Regions from separate parts of the Kocuria sp. CPCC 205258 genome, predicted to be linked through region 2. Evidence: riboswitches for the same ligand, from Rfam matches in the RefSeq annotation. Region 2 holds a riboswitch; each other region holds the start of a gene.
What was found. A riboswitch is a leader RNA that binds a small molecule or an ion and turns the genes downstream of it on or off. The one in region 2 is predicted to bind S-adenosylmethionine.

Region 1 (4,304 bases), on a different contig from region 2:
GGTCCGGGCGTGCAGCGGGGGAGGACAGGCCTTGGGAGTTCATCACCGACCATCCTCCCACGCCCGGGCGGCACCCCGGCCGAGGCTTCACGGCGCCTTCACCGGCGGGCCACGCCCCGCTTGCCGTCCGGTCGCCGGGCCCCGGCAGGCTCGGGAGCATGAGAGTCGCCGTGGTCGCCGAGCAGTTCCTCCCCCACCTCAACGGAGTCACCCACTCGGTGCTGCGGGTCGTCGAGCAGCTGGTCGCCGGCGGGCATGACGTCGTGGTCGTGGCGCCCTCCTACGACCCCGCGCCGCTGGGGCGCCCGGCGGAGCAGGTCGTCGAGGACCTCGACGGGGTGCCGGTGCACCGGCTGCCCGCCGTTCCGCTCACCGGCTACCCCGCCGTGCGGGTGGCCGGCGGGACCGTGGCCCGGGTGCGGCGGCAGCTGGAGCGCTTCCGGCCGGACGTGGTCCACGTGGCCTCCCCGTTCGTGCTGGGCCGCCGGGCGATCCTGGCGGCCCAGCAGCTCGGGGTGCCGTGCGTGGCGGTCTACCAGACCGACGTGCCCGGCTACGCGGCCAAGTACGGGGCCCCGTTCCTCGAGCAGCTCCTGTGGGGGCACGTGCGCTCCATGCACAACCTCGCCACGCTCACGCTCGCGCCGTCCACCGCGGCGGTCCGGCAGCTCACCGAGCACGGCGTCCAGGACGTGCACCTGTGGCGGCGCGGGGTGGACACCACCCGCTTCTCCCCCCGGCACCGGGACGAGCGGTGGCGGGAGGAGGTCGGCGGCGGCCGGCGGATCGTCGGCTACGTGGGCCGGATCGCCCCGGAGAAGCAGGTCGAGGACCTCTCCGCGGTCGCGGACCTGCCCGGCACCCGTCTGGTGGTCGTGGGCTCGGGCCCGGAGGAGGACGCCCTGCGCCGCCGGCTCCCGCAGGCCCACTTCACCGGGCGCCGCAGCGGCGCCGACCTGGCGCGCATCATGGCGTCCTTCGACGTGTTCGTCCACCCCGGCGAGTTCGAGACGTTCTGCCAGACGATCCAGGAGGCCATGGCCTCGGGGGTGCCGGTGGTCGCGACCGGCCGGGGTGGGCCCCTCGACCTCGTGGACCGGTCCCGCACCGGCTGGCTCTATCCCCCGGGCGACCTCGGGGCGCTGCGCGGGCACGTGGCGGATCTCCTGGGCGACGAGGCGAAGCGGGCCGCGTTCGGCGTCGCGGCGCACGCGGCGGTCCAGGGCCGGACGTGGGACGTGCTGGTCGGGCAGCTGCTCGAGCACTACGAGCGCGCCGTGGCGCTCTCGGCCCAGGGGCAGGGGCGGGGCCGGCGGCACCGCCGGGCCGTCTGAGGGCTACCGGCGGGCGGGGGACGCGTCCAGCACGGGCGCCCCGGTGCCGGCGTACCGCTCCGGCTCCGCGGTCAGCACGGTCAGCCCGTGCACCAGGGCCGTGGCCGCGGTGAGCCCGGCGAGCGGGTCGGCCGCCCCCGTCGCGGCCAGCGCTCCCCACGCCCGGGCCACGGCGGCGTCCGCGGGGAGCACCCGGCCCGGGAAGCGCAGCTCGAGCTGCTCCGCCCACAGCGTCTCGTCGGGCCGCTCGGCGAGCAGCTCCCCGAGCACCGTGGCGGGCAGGAACAGCCGCCGGTGTCCGTGCCGGCGCAGGGCCTCGGCCAGCTCGGGGCAGCGCTCCGGGGTGCGCACCCCCAGCAGCACGGAACGGTCCAGGAGGAGGTCCACGGCGGCGGGCCTCAGGCCGCGGCGGCGAGCTCCCCGCGGGCCGGAGCCAGCAGGAAGTCCACGAACTCGGTGCGGACCTGCACCACGCGGGCGTAGTCCTCGACGCTCATGGCGGAGACGCTGATCGCCGGGACGCTCGGCGCGGGGCCGCGGCGGGCTCCGTCCCCGGTGGCCGGGACGGCGAGGGAGGGCTGGGGATACGCGCCCGTGCGGGCGGCCGAGTGGCGGGGGTCGGACATGACCGGGATCCTTCGTGCGCTCTTGCTCGCACCGGGTACCGCTGCTGCGGCGATGCGAGCCGCTTCGTCATCCGAACCACCCGTGAACATGGGGTTGGTGCCCGGTCAAGTCGGAGCTTGCCGACCGGGTCTCTTGAAGCTCTCCCCATTGAACCACATCGGCCGAACCGTGTCCGGTGCGGCGCCCCGGCCGGATCCGGTGCCCCCCTCCTGTGCACAGGCCTTCCCCGGGGTGTCACCGCCCGGACATCTCGACGACACATCGTTGCGCTGGAATGGGTCCCGTAGGACCGGGGACGGCGCAGGCGACGACCCCGCGCATTACGTTTCAGTGACACAACTCACGACTCGCTTGTCGTGGTGTCGGTGCCGCGGGGTAGCCTGAACCTGCTTCTCGAGATGCGGCGTCCACGCCCTCGGCCGGAGATCGACGATCCCCGGCGGAACCGTGGAGGGGCTCCGACCCGCTGCGCGCCAACCCGATGTTCCCGGGTGGATCGGATGACGAAGCGGCGGGCAACGCCATCGGATGCCTGCAAGAACGTCAGGAGAAAACATGACCATGTCCGAAGAAAGAACAGCCATCACCACCGACCAGCGCGAGGAGTGGATCGACGTGACCGTCACCGCCCTCCCCGATCTGCACCTCGTCCGTCTCACGTCGACCGACGGGGACGTGCAGGAGTACCTGAGCCCCGAGGCCGACGACCTGGCCGCCGCGGCGGAGCACACGGAGGGTACGGCGCAATGGTGCGCCAAGTACCGCCAGCTCCTCGTTCCCGGAGCCCTCGCGGCGACCGGACGGCACCCGTTCTTCAAGCTCCACCCCTCGTCCCTCCCGATGTCGGCATAGCCGGCGGACAGGAGCGCACGGAGGCCGCAGCCCGTCGGGCTGCGGCCTCCGTCGTGCCGGAGGACGGTGACGTCCGGAGCGCCGGTGGGACCCGCGGGGTGCTCACTCGAGGCCGTAGTCCCCCGCCAAGCCCCACCCGCCGCCGGCCTCGTCGGCGGAGCCGTCGAATGTCCACTCGGAGGCCTCGACCTCGAACGGCACGGAGACGTCCAGCTCGGCGTCGGAGACCCGGTTCACCACGAAGGGGTCCTCCGGCTCCTCCGCGGCGGGGAGCGGATCGGGAACGGTCACGGCGCTTCCTCCCGGTGCTGCTCGGCGGGTACGACGACAGAACCGCCGCCGGGCGCAGCCCGACGACGGTTCTGGAGGATCAACGGGCCGGAGCCCGCGGAAGATCCTTAGGAGATGACGTTGATGTTCGCAGCCTGGGGGCCCTTGGGGCCGTCCTGGGTCTCGAACTCGACGCGGTCGTTCTCGTTCAGCGAGCGGAAGCCGTTCGAGTTGATCGCGGAGAAGTGGGCGAAGACGTCCTTGGAGCCGTCCTCGGGGGTGATGAAGCCGAAGCCCTTGTCAGCGTTGAACCACTTGACGATACCGGTAGTCATGGGAGACCTGATCCTTCATGAGATGAACGTTTCCCGACGTTCGAGAAACAAAACAGTTGTGATGCATGGAAAACGTCTTCTCAGAAAAACTGCTGCACCCGAGTGGGCCGAACTGCTTGAAAGACAAAAACGAACCTCAACAACTGCGGACTACTCTACACGAGATCCGGCGCCGCACCACCCGGGGCGGTGCGGCGGACCCGGCCCGGCGCCGGGGACCGCTCAGACCGGCGGGGCGCCGAGCTCGATGAGGAGCACTCCGCCGGCGATGAGAGCCACCCCGGCCGCCGTCACCCAGGTGAACGGCTCGCGGAACAGGACCCGGCCGGCCAGCGCCGTCAGCGCCACGCCGGAGGCCGACCAGATGCCGTAGGCGACGCCCAGCGCCATGCCCTCGGCCAGGACGAGGCTCAGGCAGGTGAACGCCACCAGGTAGCCGACGGTCACGGCGGCGTACCAGCGGCGGCGGCCCCCGGCGGCCATCCGCAGGGACAGGGTCCCGGCGACCTCGGTGAGGATCGAGACACTGAGGAAGAGCCAGGCCATCAGGCTGCCTCCTCGGTCTCGCGGGCGGGGCGGCGGGAGCCGAGCTCCACGCACAGCACGCCGGCCACGACCAGCACGATCCCGGCCAGCACGGCCGGGCCCAGCCGCTCACCGTAGACCACGGCCGCCGCCAGGGCGGTGAGCATCACCCCGAGGGCGGCCCACACGCCGTAGGCGACCCCCACCGGCGTGCCGCGGCGCAGCACGGCCGCCAGGAGGGTGAACGCGGCGAGGTAGCCGGTGACGACGAGCACGTACCAGGCGGGCTCGTCCAGAGCCGCCTTCAGCGACAGCGTGGCCGCCACCTCGGCGAGCACGGCGGCGAGCAGCAGCAGCCTGC
Region 2 (4,304 bases):
CCTCCTGCGTCGTGGGACCTGCGGGACCACCGGCCGTGGGGCCGGTCGTGTGCCTCCGACCCTACTCGTCGGGTCGTCTGTTCCCAGCCCCCTGGTGGTCGGATAACGTGGTCTGCACCACAGGAAGCACCGCTCAACAGCAGGAGTTGTCGATCATGACGAGCCGATTCCACCGCTACGCCGAACTGTTCAAGAGCAAGGGCCCCTGGTGCACCGTGTACACGGACATCAGCACCGGCACCGTCGACTCGCTGCACGCCATCGACGTGCTTCCGGAGAACATCTGCCGAGAGCTGGAGCGCCAGGGCGCGAGCAAGGCCGACCTCGCCGCGGTGGAGGCCGCCGTGCGCCCGGCCGAGGGCGTGCCGGACCCGGTGTGCCGGTACCTGCTGGTGCGCGGAGGCACCGTGGAGATCGACGAGGTCCTCCCCGGTCCCCGGGCCGGCCGCGGTGTCCTCCAGGTGGAGGACGTCCCCGATCTCACGCCCCTGTTCCGGCACCGCCCGGACGACTTCCCGTACGTGGTCGCCGAGGTGGGCCGGGACGGCGGCGAGATCTGCCTCCAGCACGCCAGCCGCGTCCGGGCCGCGGACGAGCAGCAGATCGAGGGCGAGACCGAGCACCTGAAGAAGTTCCCCGGGGGCGGCTGGTCGCAGGGACGCTGGCAGCGGCACACGGAGGACGTGTGGCGGCGCAACACCGAGCAGGTGGCCGAGCAGATCGACAAGGTCGTGGCCGAGAGCGGGGCGCAGCTCGTCGTCCTGGCCGGGGACCTGCGGGCCCGGGGCCTGGTCGAGGAGCAGCTGTCCAAGGCGACCCGGGCGATGCTGAGCGTCGTCGACGCCAACACCCGGGCGGAGGGAAGCAAGTCCGCCGACTTCGACCACCAGGTCGAGGAGCGCGTGGCGGAGGTCGTGGCGCACCGCCAGCAGGCGCTGCTCGAGCGGCTCGCCGAGCAGCAGGGACGCGCGGACCCCACCGCCGTCTCGGGGATGGCGCCCGTGGTCTCGGCCCTGCAGCAGGCCCAGGCGGAGACGCTGCTGCTCGACGACACCCACCTGGACACGGAGCAGCAGCTCATCGCCCTGGACGCCGAGCCGTGGATCGCCCTGGAGGAGTCGGAGGCCGTGGGCGCCGGCGTGCTGGGCCGGGTCTCCGCCGACGCCGCGCTGGTGCGCGCCGCGGTGCTGACCGACGGCCGACCCGTCTTCGTGCCGCCGGGGGCGCTGCCCCACGGCACGGACGTCGCGGCCCTGCTGCGCTGGAGCGCCGCACCGGCGTCCTGACCCGGCGCGGACGAGGGGCCCCCGCACGCGGGGGCCCCTCGTCCGCGCCCTGCCCCGCGCTCCCGGCGGAGCCGCGGGGTCAGGGGACGGGGTTCAGAGGGCCAGCTGGCGGGCGGGGGTGTCCGCGGCGGAGGGCCTGCCCGCGTAGGCGCCCCGGAACGCGGCGGCGGGGTGGGTGCCGAGCACCTTGGTCTGCCCCTTGCCGTAGAGGTTCTCGCGCAGCGTGGTGCCCTCGTACCCGGTGCGGTAGCGGCCGCGCTTCTGCAGCTCCGGCACGACCCACTCCACGAAGTCCTCGAACGAGCCCGGGGACACGTGGTAGGCGAGGTTGATGCCGTCCAGCCCGCCCTCGTCGATCCACCGCTCGAGCTCGTCGGCCACGGTCTGCGGGGACCCCACGATCGGCACGCCCATGCCGCCCATCGAGATGTGCTTGGCGACCTCCTTGATCGTCCACTTCTTGTGCGGGTCGGCCGTGGTGAAGGGGGTCAGGAAGGACTGGATCGAGTCGGTCTTGATGTACTCCAGGACGTCGTTCTCGTCGTAGCGGCCCAGGTCCAGCCCGGACCAGCCGCCCACGAGGCCCAGCGCGCCGTCGGTGTCCGCGTACCGCTCGTAGTCGCGGCGCTTCTGCTCGGCCTTCGCGTCGGTCTCGTCGACGATCACGTGCAGCATGGCGAAGATCTTGAGGTCGTCCCGGTTCCGGCCGCTGGCCTCCGCCTCGTCGCGCAGCTTGTCGGTCACCACCCGGGTCAGGTCCGGGCGGATGCCGCCCACGAACACCGCCTCCGCGTGGCGGCCGGCGAACGCCCGCCCGCGGGAGGAGGCCCCGGCCTGGAAGATCAGCGGCGTGCGCTGCGGGGACGGCTCGGTCAGCCCGATGCCGGGGACGTCGAAGTACCTGCCGTGGTGCTGGATGGGGTGGACGAGCGCCGGGTCGGCGAAGACCCCGTTGACCCGGTCGCGCCGGACCGCGCCGTCCTCCCAGGAGCCCTCCCAGAGCTTGTAGCAGACCTCCATGAACTCCTCGGCGATCTCGTAGCGCTCGTCGTGGGAGATCTGCTCCGTCAGCCCGTGGTTCTCGGCGGCGGACTTCAGGTAGGACGTCACCACGTTGAAGCCCATCCGGCCCTTCGTGAGGTGGTCGAGGGTCGCGAACTTCCGGGCGAGCGGGTACGGCTGCTCGTAGGTGATCGCGCTCGTCACGCCGAAGCCGAGGTGCTTCGTCACGGCCGCCATCGCGGAGATCTGCATGAAGGGGTCGTTGACCGGGATCTGGGTGGCGTCCCGGATCACCGGGGCCGCGGAGTTCTGGTAGACGTCGTAGTACCCGACGACGTCCGCGAGGAACAGCGCGTCGAAGAGCCCCTTCTCCAGGACCTGGGCGACGTCCGTCCAGTACTCGATCGTGTTGTACTCGTCCGCCCGGGAGCGGGGGTGCTTCCACAGACCGGGGGCCTGGTGGCCCACGCAGGTCATGTCGAAGGCGTTCAGGGCGATGCGCTTGCTCATGGGGTGTTCCTCCCGGGTCGATGCCGACCCGCGCCCGTGCGTCGTGGAGACCTGCCCGCGGGTCCGACGCACTGGTGGGCGCCGTACTTGCCGCGGAGCACGTGCACCGCGGCCCGATGTTCATCTGGGGCACCCCGCTACGGGAGAGGGTTGCCGCCCGACCAGCCAGAGCTTCGTGTCGGGACTCGTCATCGTCGTCGGGGGACAGCTTAGCGGGTGGCCCCTGACCGGGTGCAACCCCCGTGCGGTCCCGCCGCACGGGGACCGTCCCGGCCGGCGGCGGGACGGTGCCGATCCGGTACGGGCGGCTCCGCCGGGTCGCTCAGCCGGGTCGTTCAGCCGGGCGGGGCGAGCGGCGGGGTCCGGCCCGGGTCCAGGGTCCAGCCCCGCCGGAGCAGGGACCGGAGCTCGATCAGGGGGCAGGTGTCCATGACCACGTCGAGGCCGGCCCGCTCCGCCCGGGCGGCGGCGGCCTCGTCCACGACGCCCAGCTGCAGCCACACCGCGGCGGCGCCCACGGCGATGGCCTGGTCCACCACCGCGCCGACGCGGCGGGAGTTCACGAAGCAGTCCACCACGTCGATCGGCCCCGGGACCTCGGCGAGCGTGCGACGGCCGGGCTCGCCGTGCACCGGCTCGCCCTTCGGGTTGACCGGGACGATCGTCATGCCGAGGTCGTCCCGGATCCGCTTCGCCACCGAGTGCGCCGGACGGGCCGTGTTGCCGGTCAGCCCCACCACGGCCCACCGGCCGGGCCGGGTCATGAGGCGGTCGATGACGGCGGGGTCGTTGCGGCTCATGCCCCCAGCCTGGCACGGAACCCGTTCCCCCTCCTTCTTCCTCCGCGAGATTGCACGTGTCGGCGACCTCGCGGAGGGGGGAAGGTCAGGAGAAGAGCGGCAGGAGGTCCGCGTGCGCGCCCAGCTCCGCACGCTCCTGGGCGGTCAGCTCCGCCCGGCCGGTGCCCACGCGGGCGAAGTGCTCGTCGCTCCAGTGCTCGAGCGGTTCCCGCTCCCACAGGTCGGTGAGGACCCGGCGGACCTCGGCGAGCCCGTCCACGGCGGGACCCGGGGAGCCGTCCAGGTGCTGGATCAGGTCCAGGTGGTGCACCGTGGCCTCCACCGCGAGGGTGCTCAGCAGGTCCTCGACGCGCAGCACATGCCCCTGGGTGCGGACCGCGCCGTCGCCGCAGTGCTGCGCCGCGTGCACGAGCGCCCGGGTGGTCTCGCGGTGGAGGGCGCGCACCGGCTCCCAGTCCAGGACCATGGACGCGGCCACGCGGGTGTGGCGCCGGGCCTCGGCGGCCTCCGCGGGATCGCCGCCCCAGTCGGTCCAGTAGGTCGCGGCGTCCCGGTCGGGGCGGGCGGTGGTGGGCGTGTGCAGGGCGACCAGCCCCCGCAGGGCGTCCATCGCGCAGTGGTGGGTGAGGTCCCGGACCGACCACCCCGGGCAGCCCGTGGCGGCCCAGGAGTCGTCGTCGCCGAGCCCGTCGAGGACCGCGCCGAA
Region 3 (4,304 bases), on a different contig from region 2:
CCGGTTGCCCACCACCTGCACGAGCTGGACCAGGACCACGATGACGGCGACCGCCGCCCACGTGACCTCGTCGTTGAACCGCTGGTAGCCCAGGCGCAGGGCGAAGTCGCCCAGGCCGCCGGCGCCGATGGCCCCGGCCATCGCCGACATGTCCGTGATGCCGATGACCAGGAAGGTGTAGCCGAGCACCAGGGGGCCCAGCGCCTCGGGCAGGATCACCGTGCTGATGATCCGGCCGCGGGAGACGCCCATGGAGCGGGCCGCCTCCACGACCCCGGGGTCCACGCTCATGAGGTTCTGCTCGACGATGCGCGCCACCGCGAACATGGCGCCGATGGTCATCGCGAAGATCGCGGCGTTGGGCCCCAGCCGGGTCCCGACGACCCCCTGGGTCACCGGTCCCAGCGCGGCCAGCAGGATGATGAACGGGATCGGCCGGACGAAGTTCACCACGAGGTTGAGGCCCTCGTGCACCGCCCGGTTCTCCAGGATGTTGCCCCGGCGGGTGACGTAGAGGCCGACGCCCACGAGCAGACCGAGCAGGCCGGCGAGCAGCAGCGTGACGGCCACCATGTAGAGGGTCTCCCCGAGCGCGGACAGCAGCTCGGGTCCCAGGACGGACCAGTCGTTCACGCGGCCACCTCTCTCAGGGTCGTGATGCGGGACATCTCGTCGACCACGGCCTGCACGGCCGCGTCCGCACCGGTCAGCTCGAAGGTCAGGGACCCGAACGACTGCTCCTGGAGCACGCTGATCCCGCCGTAGGCGATGGTGAAGCGGACCCCGCGGGCGGCGCCGTCCGAGAGCACCCCGCCGATGTCCACGCCGTCGCCGACGTCCACGATCACCAGGCGCCCCCGGTGGGCGCGGCGCAGCCGTTCGACCTCGCGGGCGTCGGGCACCGAGTGCAGGACGGAGGAGACGAAGCGGCGGGCGGTCTCGGTGCGGGGCCGGGCGAAGATGTCCACGGTGGAGCCGTGCTCCACGACCTTCCCGTCCTGCATGACGGCCACCCGGTCGGCGATCGCGCGGACCACGTCCATCTCGTGGGTGATGATCACGATCGTGATCCCGAGCTCCCGGTTGACCCGCTGCAGCACCTGCAGCACCTCCTGGGTGGTCTCCGGGTCGAGGGCGCTCGTCGACTCGTCGGCCAGGAGCAGCTTCGGGCTGGTCGCCAGCGCGCGGGCGATGCCCACGCGCTGCTTCTGCCCGCCGGAGAGCTGCTCCGGGTAGTTGCCGGCGCGGGCGGCGAGGCCCACGAACTCGAGCAGCTCGGCCACCCGCGCCCGGCGCTTCTCCTTCGGCCAGCCGGCCCGCTTGAGCGGGTACTCGACGTTGCCGGCGACGGTGCGGGAGGTGAAGAGGTTGAACTGCTGGAAGATCATCCCGATCTCCTGCCGCACGGGCGCCAGCTCGGTCTCGCGCCGGCCGGCCACCTCGAAGCCCTCCACGGTCAGGGAGCCCGAGGACACGGGCTCGAGCCCGTTGATCAGGCGCACGAGGGTGGACTTGCCCGCCCCGGAGTAGCCGATCACGCCGAAGATCTCTCCGCGGCGGACGTCGAGGGTGACGTCGTCGACCGCGAGCACCTCGCGCGCCGCCCGCCCCGAGCCGGTGCGAAAGGTCTTGGAGACGTTGCGGAAGGAGACGAGCACCTCGTCCGGGCGCCCGGGTGCGGGCGGCCCGGCGGGGACCGCCGCGCTCACTGCTCCTGGTCCTTCAGCTCCTGCTGGTAGCGCGCGGTCAGCTCCTGGAGCTCCTCCGGCTCCAGCTGCAGCGGCACGGCGGTGTCCTTGGTCTCCTCCATCTCGGCGTCGAGCACGGCCTGCTCGTGGTAGAGGTCCGCGACCTGCCGGAGGGTCTCGTCGTCGGCGAGCTCCTCCGTGGTGGTGAAGAGGTTGACGTAGGCGCGGGAGCCCTCGGACTCGGGGTCGTCCTGGGCGAGCGCGGACTGCGGGTCGATGTCGGCCCGCGAGAGGAAGTCGTTGTTGATGACCGAGCCGGCCACCGAGTCGAGCGAGAGCACCGTCTGCTCCGCGGAGACCGGCGTGACCCGCACCGTGGAGGCCTCGGTGTCGACGTCGAGCTCGGTGGGGATGAGGGTGTCGCTGCTCAGCTCCACGAGACCTGCGGCCTCGAGCACGAGCAGGGCCCGGGAGAGGTTCACGGCGTCGTTGGGCACCGCGATCTCGTCGCCCTCCTGGAACTGCTCCACGGAGTCGTACTGGTTGGAGTACAGGCCCAGCGGGTAGATCGAGGTCGAGCCGATCGGGGTGATGGAGCCGCCGGCCGCGTTGTTGTAGTCGGCGAGGAACGGGACGTGCTGGAACCAGGTCATCTCCACGTCACCGGACTCGGTGGCGGGGTTGGGCTGGTTGTAGTCGGAGAAGTCGACGTACTCGACGGTGATGCCCTGCTCCTCGGCCACCCGCTGGAGGGCGTCGTGGGTCGGGTCGGTGCCCACCACGCCGATGGTGACCTTGTCGTCGGCGAGCACGCCCTCGCCGGAGGACTCCCCGGCGGAGCCGCCGCAGGCGGTGAGGGCGAGGCCGAGGGTCGTGGCCAGGGCGAGGAAGGGGAGGCGCTGCGATCGCATGTGGTGCCTTTCCGTGGGTCCGGGGTGTCGGAGGTCTCCACCGGGGCCAACGGGTCCGGCGGCCACGGTCGAGGGCGCGCCGGAGGGCGCGTGCGCGGTCGGACCGTACTTGCCGCCGGCCGTCGTCGGCCGGTGCCGGATGGTTCACCTGGGGCACCCCACTACGGGAGAGGGTTGCCGCCCAGCAAGCCAGGGCTGCACGCTGGGACTCGTCATCCGCCCGACAGACTAGCACGTGCGGCGGGGCCGGGCCCGGCCCGGTCAGCGGGCGAGGACCTCGCGGGCCCGCCCGCGGGCCCAGCGCTCGGCCGCCAGCACGGCCTCGAGCTCCAGCGGGCCGTCGTCGTCGTGCTCGCCCAGCACCGCCTCGACCGTGTCCACGATGGCGGGGAACCGGATCCGGCCGTCGTGGAAGGCGTGCACCGCCTCCTCGTTGGCCGCGTTGAATACGGCGGGGAAGGTCCCGCCCCGCTCCCCCGCCGCCTTGAGGAGCTCGACGGCGGGGAACGCCACCGGGTCGAGGGGCTCGAAGGTCCACTCCGTGGCGCGCGTCCAGTCGCACGGCAGGGCGGCCCCGGGCACCCGGTGCGGCCAGGCCAGACCGAGGGCGATGGGCAGGCGCATGTCCGGGGGCGAGGCCTGGGCGAGGGTGGAGCCGTCCACGAACTGGACCATGGAGTGCACGACCGACTGGGGGTGGAGCACCACGTCGATGCGCTCGAGGGGGACGTCGAAGAGCAGGTGGGCCTCGAGCACCTCGAGGGCCTTGTTCACCATGGTCGCCGAGTTGGTCGTCACCATCAGGCCCATGTCCCACGTCGGGTGGCGCAGCGCGTCCCGGGGCGTGACCGTCTCGAGCTCAGCCCGGGACCGGCCGCGGAAGGGCCCGCCGGAGGCCGTCAGCACGAGCCGGTCCACCTCCGCGGCGGTGCCGCCGCGCAGCGCCTGCGCCAGCGCGGAGTGCTCGGAGTCCACGGGGATCAGGGCGTCCGGGTCCCCGGTGGCCGCGGCGGCGGCCTTGACCAGGGCGCCGCCGGCGATCAGGGACTCCTTGTTCGCCAGGGCGAGCCGGTGCCCGGCCCGCAGCGCCGCCAGCGTGGGGGCGAGCCCGATGGAGCCGGTGATCCCGTTGAGCACGAGGTCGGCGTCGGGGTGGGCGGCGGCCGCGGACGCGGCGTCGGGCCCGTGCACGACGTCCGGGCGGTATCCCCCGGCCCCGGCGGACGCGGCCCGGTCCGCGATGAGGCCGGCCAGCCGGGCGGCGTCCTGGGCGGTGCCGCTGGTCGCCACGAGCGCGGCGCGGGTCTCGAGGGCCTGCTCGGCGAGGAGCTCGAGGTGCCGTGGTCCGGCGGCGAGGGCGACCACGGTGAACGGGTCCGCGCCCTCGAGCTCGCGGGCGGCCCGCACGACGTCGAGCGCCTGGGTGCCGATCGAGCCCGTCGAGCCGAGGACGCTGATCCGGCGGGGGCCGGCGGCGGCCAGGGCGCGCAGCTCGGGTGTCGGGCGGGTGCGGGGCGAGGTGGCGGGGGGCGTCATGGCCCCAGTATCCCCCAGCGACCCTCCTCGGTGCGGTGCCCGCAGGGGCCCCTGCGGACGACCCGGAACGGGCCGAGGCCCCGTCCACCGGGAGCGGTGGACGGGGCCTCGGCGACCGACGGGGGTGGGATCAGCGCGTGGCGCGACCCTTGCGGCCGGTGACCGCGCC

Region 1: linked by a shared signal. The riboswitch ahead of RF644_RS10900 (hypothetical protein) and the one ahead of RF644_RS01480 (LLM class flavin-dependent oxidoreductase) in region 2 are both predicted to bind S-adenosylmethionine.
Region 3: linked by a shared signal. The riboswitch ahead of RF644_RS15100 (MetQ/NlpA family ABC transporter substrate-binding protein) and the one ahead of RF644_RS01480 (LLM class flavin-dependent oxidoreductase) in region 2 are both predicted to bind S-adenosylmethionine.

The regions. Positions count from the first base shown of each region.
Region 1 is NZ_JAVKPS010000005.1:181,209-185,512, forward strand. Features, by position in the region: gene RF644_RS10885 (DUF6350 family protein) at 1-43, opposite strand, end outside; gene RF644_RS10890 (glycosyltransferase family 1 protein) at 159-1,334, shown strand; gene RF644_RS10895 (PIN domain-containing protein) at 1,338-1,721, opposite strand; gene RF644_RS10900 (hypothetical protein) at 1,733-1,960, opposite strand; SAM riboswitch class IV at 1,974-2,099, opposite strand; gene RF644_RS10905 (hypothetical protein) at 2,517-2,813, shown strand; gene RF644_RS10910 (hypothetical protein) at 2,916-3,104, opposite strand; gene RF644_RS10915 (cold-shock protein) at 3,212-3,418, opposite strand; gene RF644_RS10920 (multidrug efflux SMR transporter) at 3,641-3,964, opposite strand; gene RF644_RS10925 (multidrug efflux SMR transporter) at 3,964-4,304, opposite strand, start outside.
Region 2 is NZ_JAVKPS010000001.1:316,820-321,123, forward strand. Features, by position in the region: gene RF644_RS01475 (Vms1/Ankzf1 family peptidyl-tRNA hydrolase) at 156-1,286, shown strand; gene RF644_RS01480 (LLM class flavin-dependent oxidoreductase) at 1,380-2,798, opposite strand; SAM riboswitch class IV at 2,877-2,991, opposite strand; gene RF644_RS01485 (CoA-binding protein) at 3,134-3,598, opposite strand; gene RF644_RS01490 (maleylpyruvate isomerase N-terminal domain-containing protein) at 3,684-4,304, opposite strand, start outside.
Region 3 is NZ_JAVKPS010000010.1:27,406-31,709, reverse strand. Features, by position in the region: gene RF644_RS15110 (methionine ABC transporter permease) at 1-633, opposite strand, end outside; gene RF644_RS15105 (methionine ABC transporter ATP-binding protein) at 630-1,709, opposite strand; gene RF644_RS15100 (MetQ/NlpA family ABC transporter substrate-binding protein) at 1,706-2,599, opposite strand; SAM riboswitch class IV at 2,700-2,816, opposite strand; gene dxr (1-deoxy-D-xylulose-5-phosphate reductoisomerase) at 2,861-4,135, opposite strand; gene RF644_RS15090 (GlsB/YeaQ/YmgE family stress response membrane protein) at 4,266-4,304, opposite strand, start outside.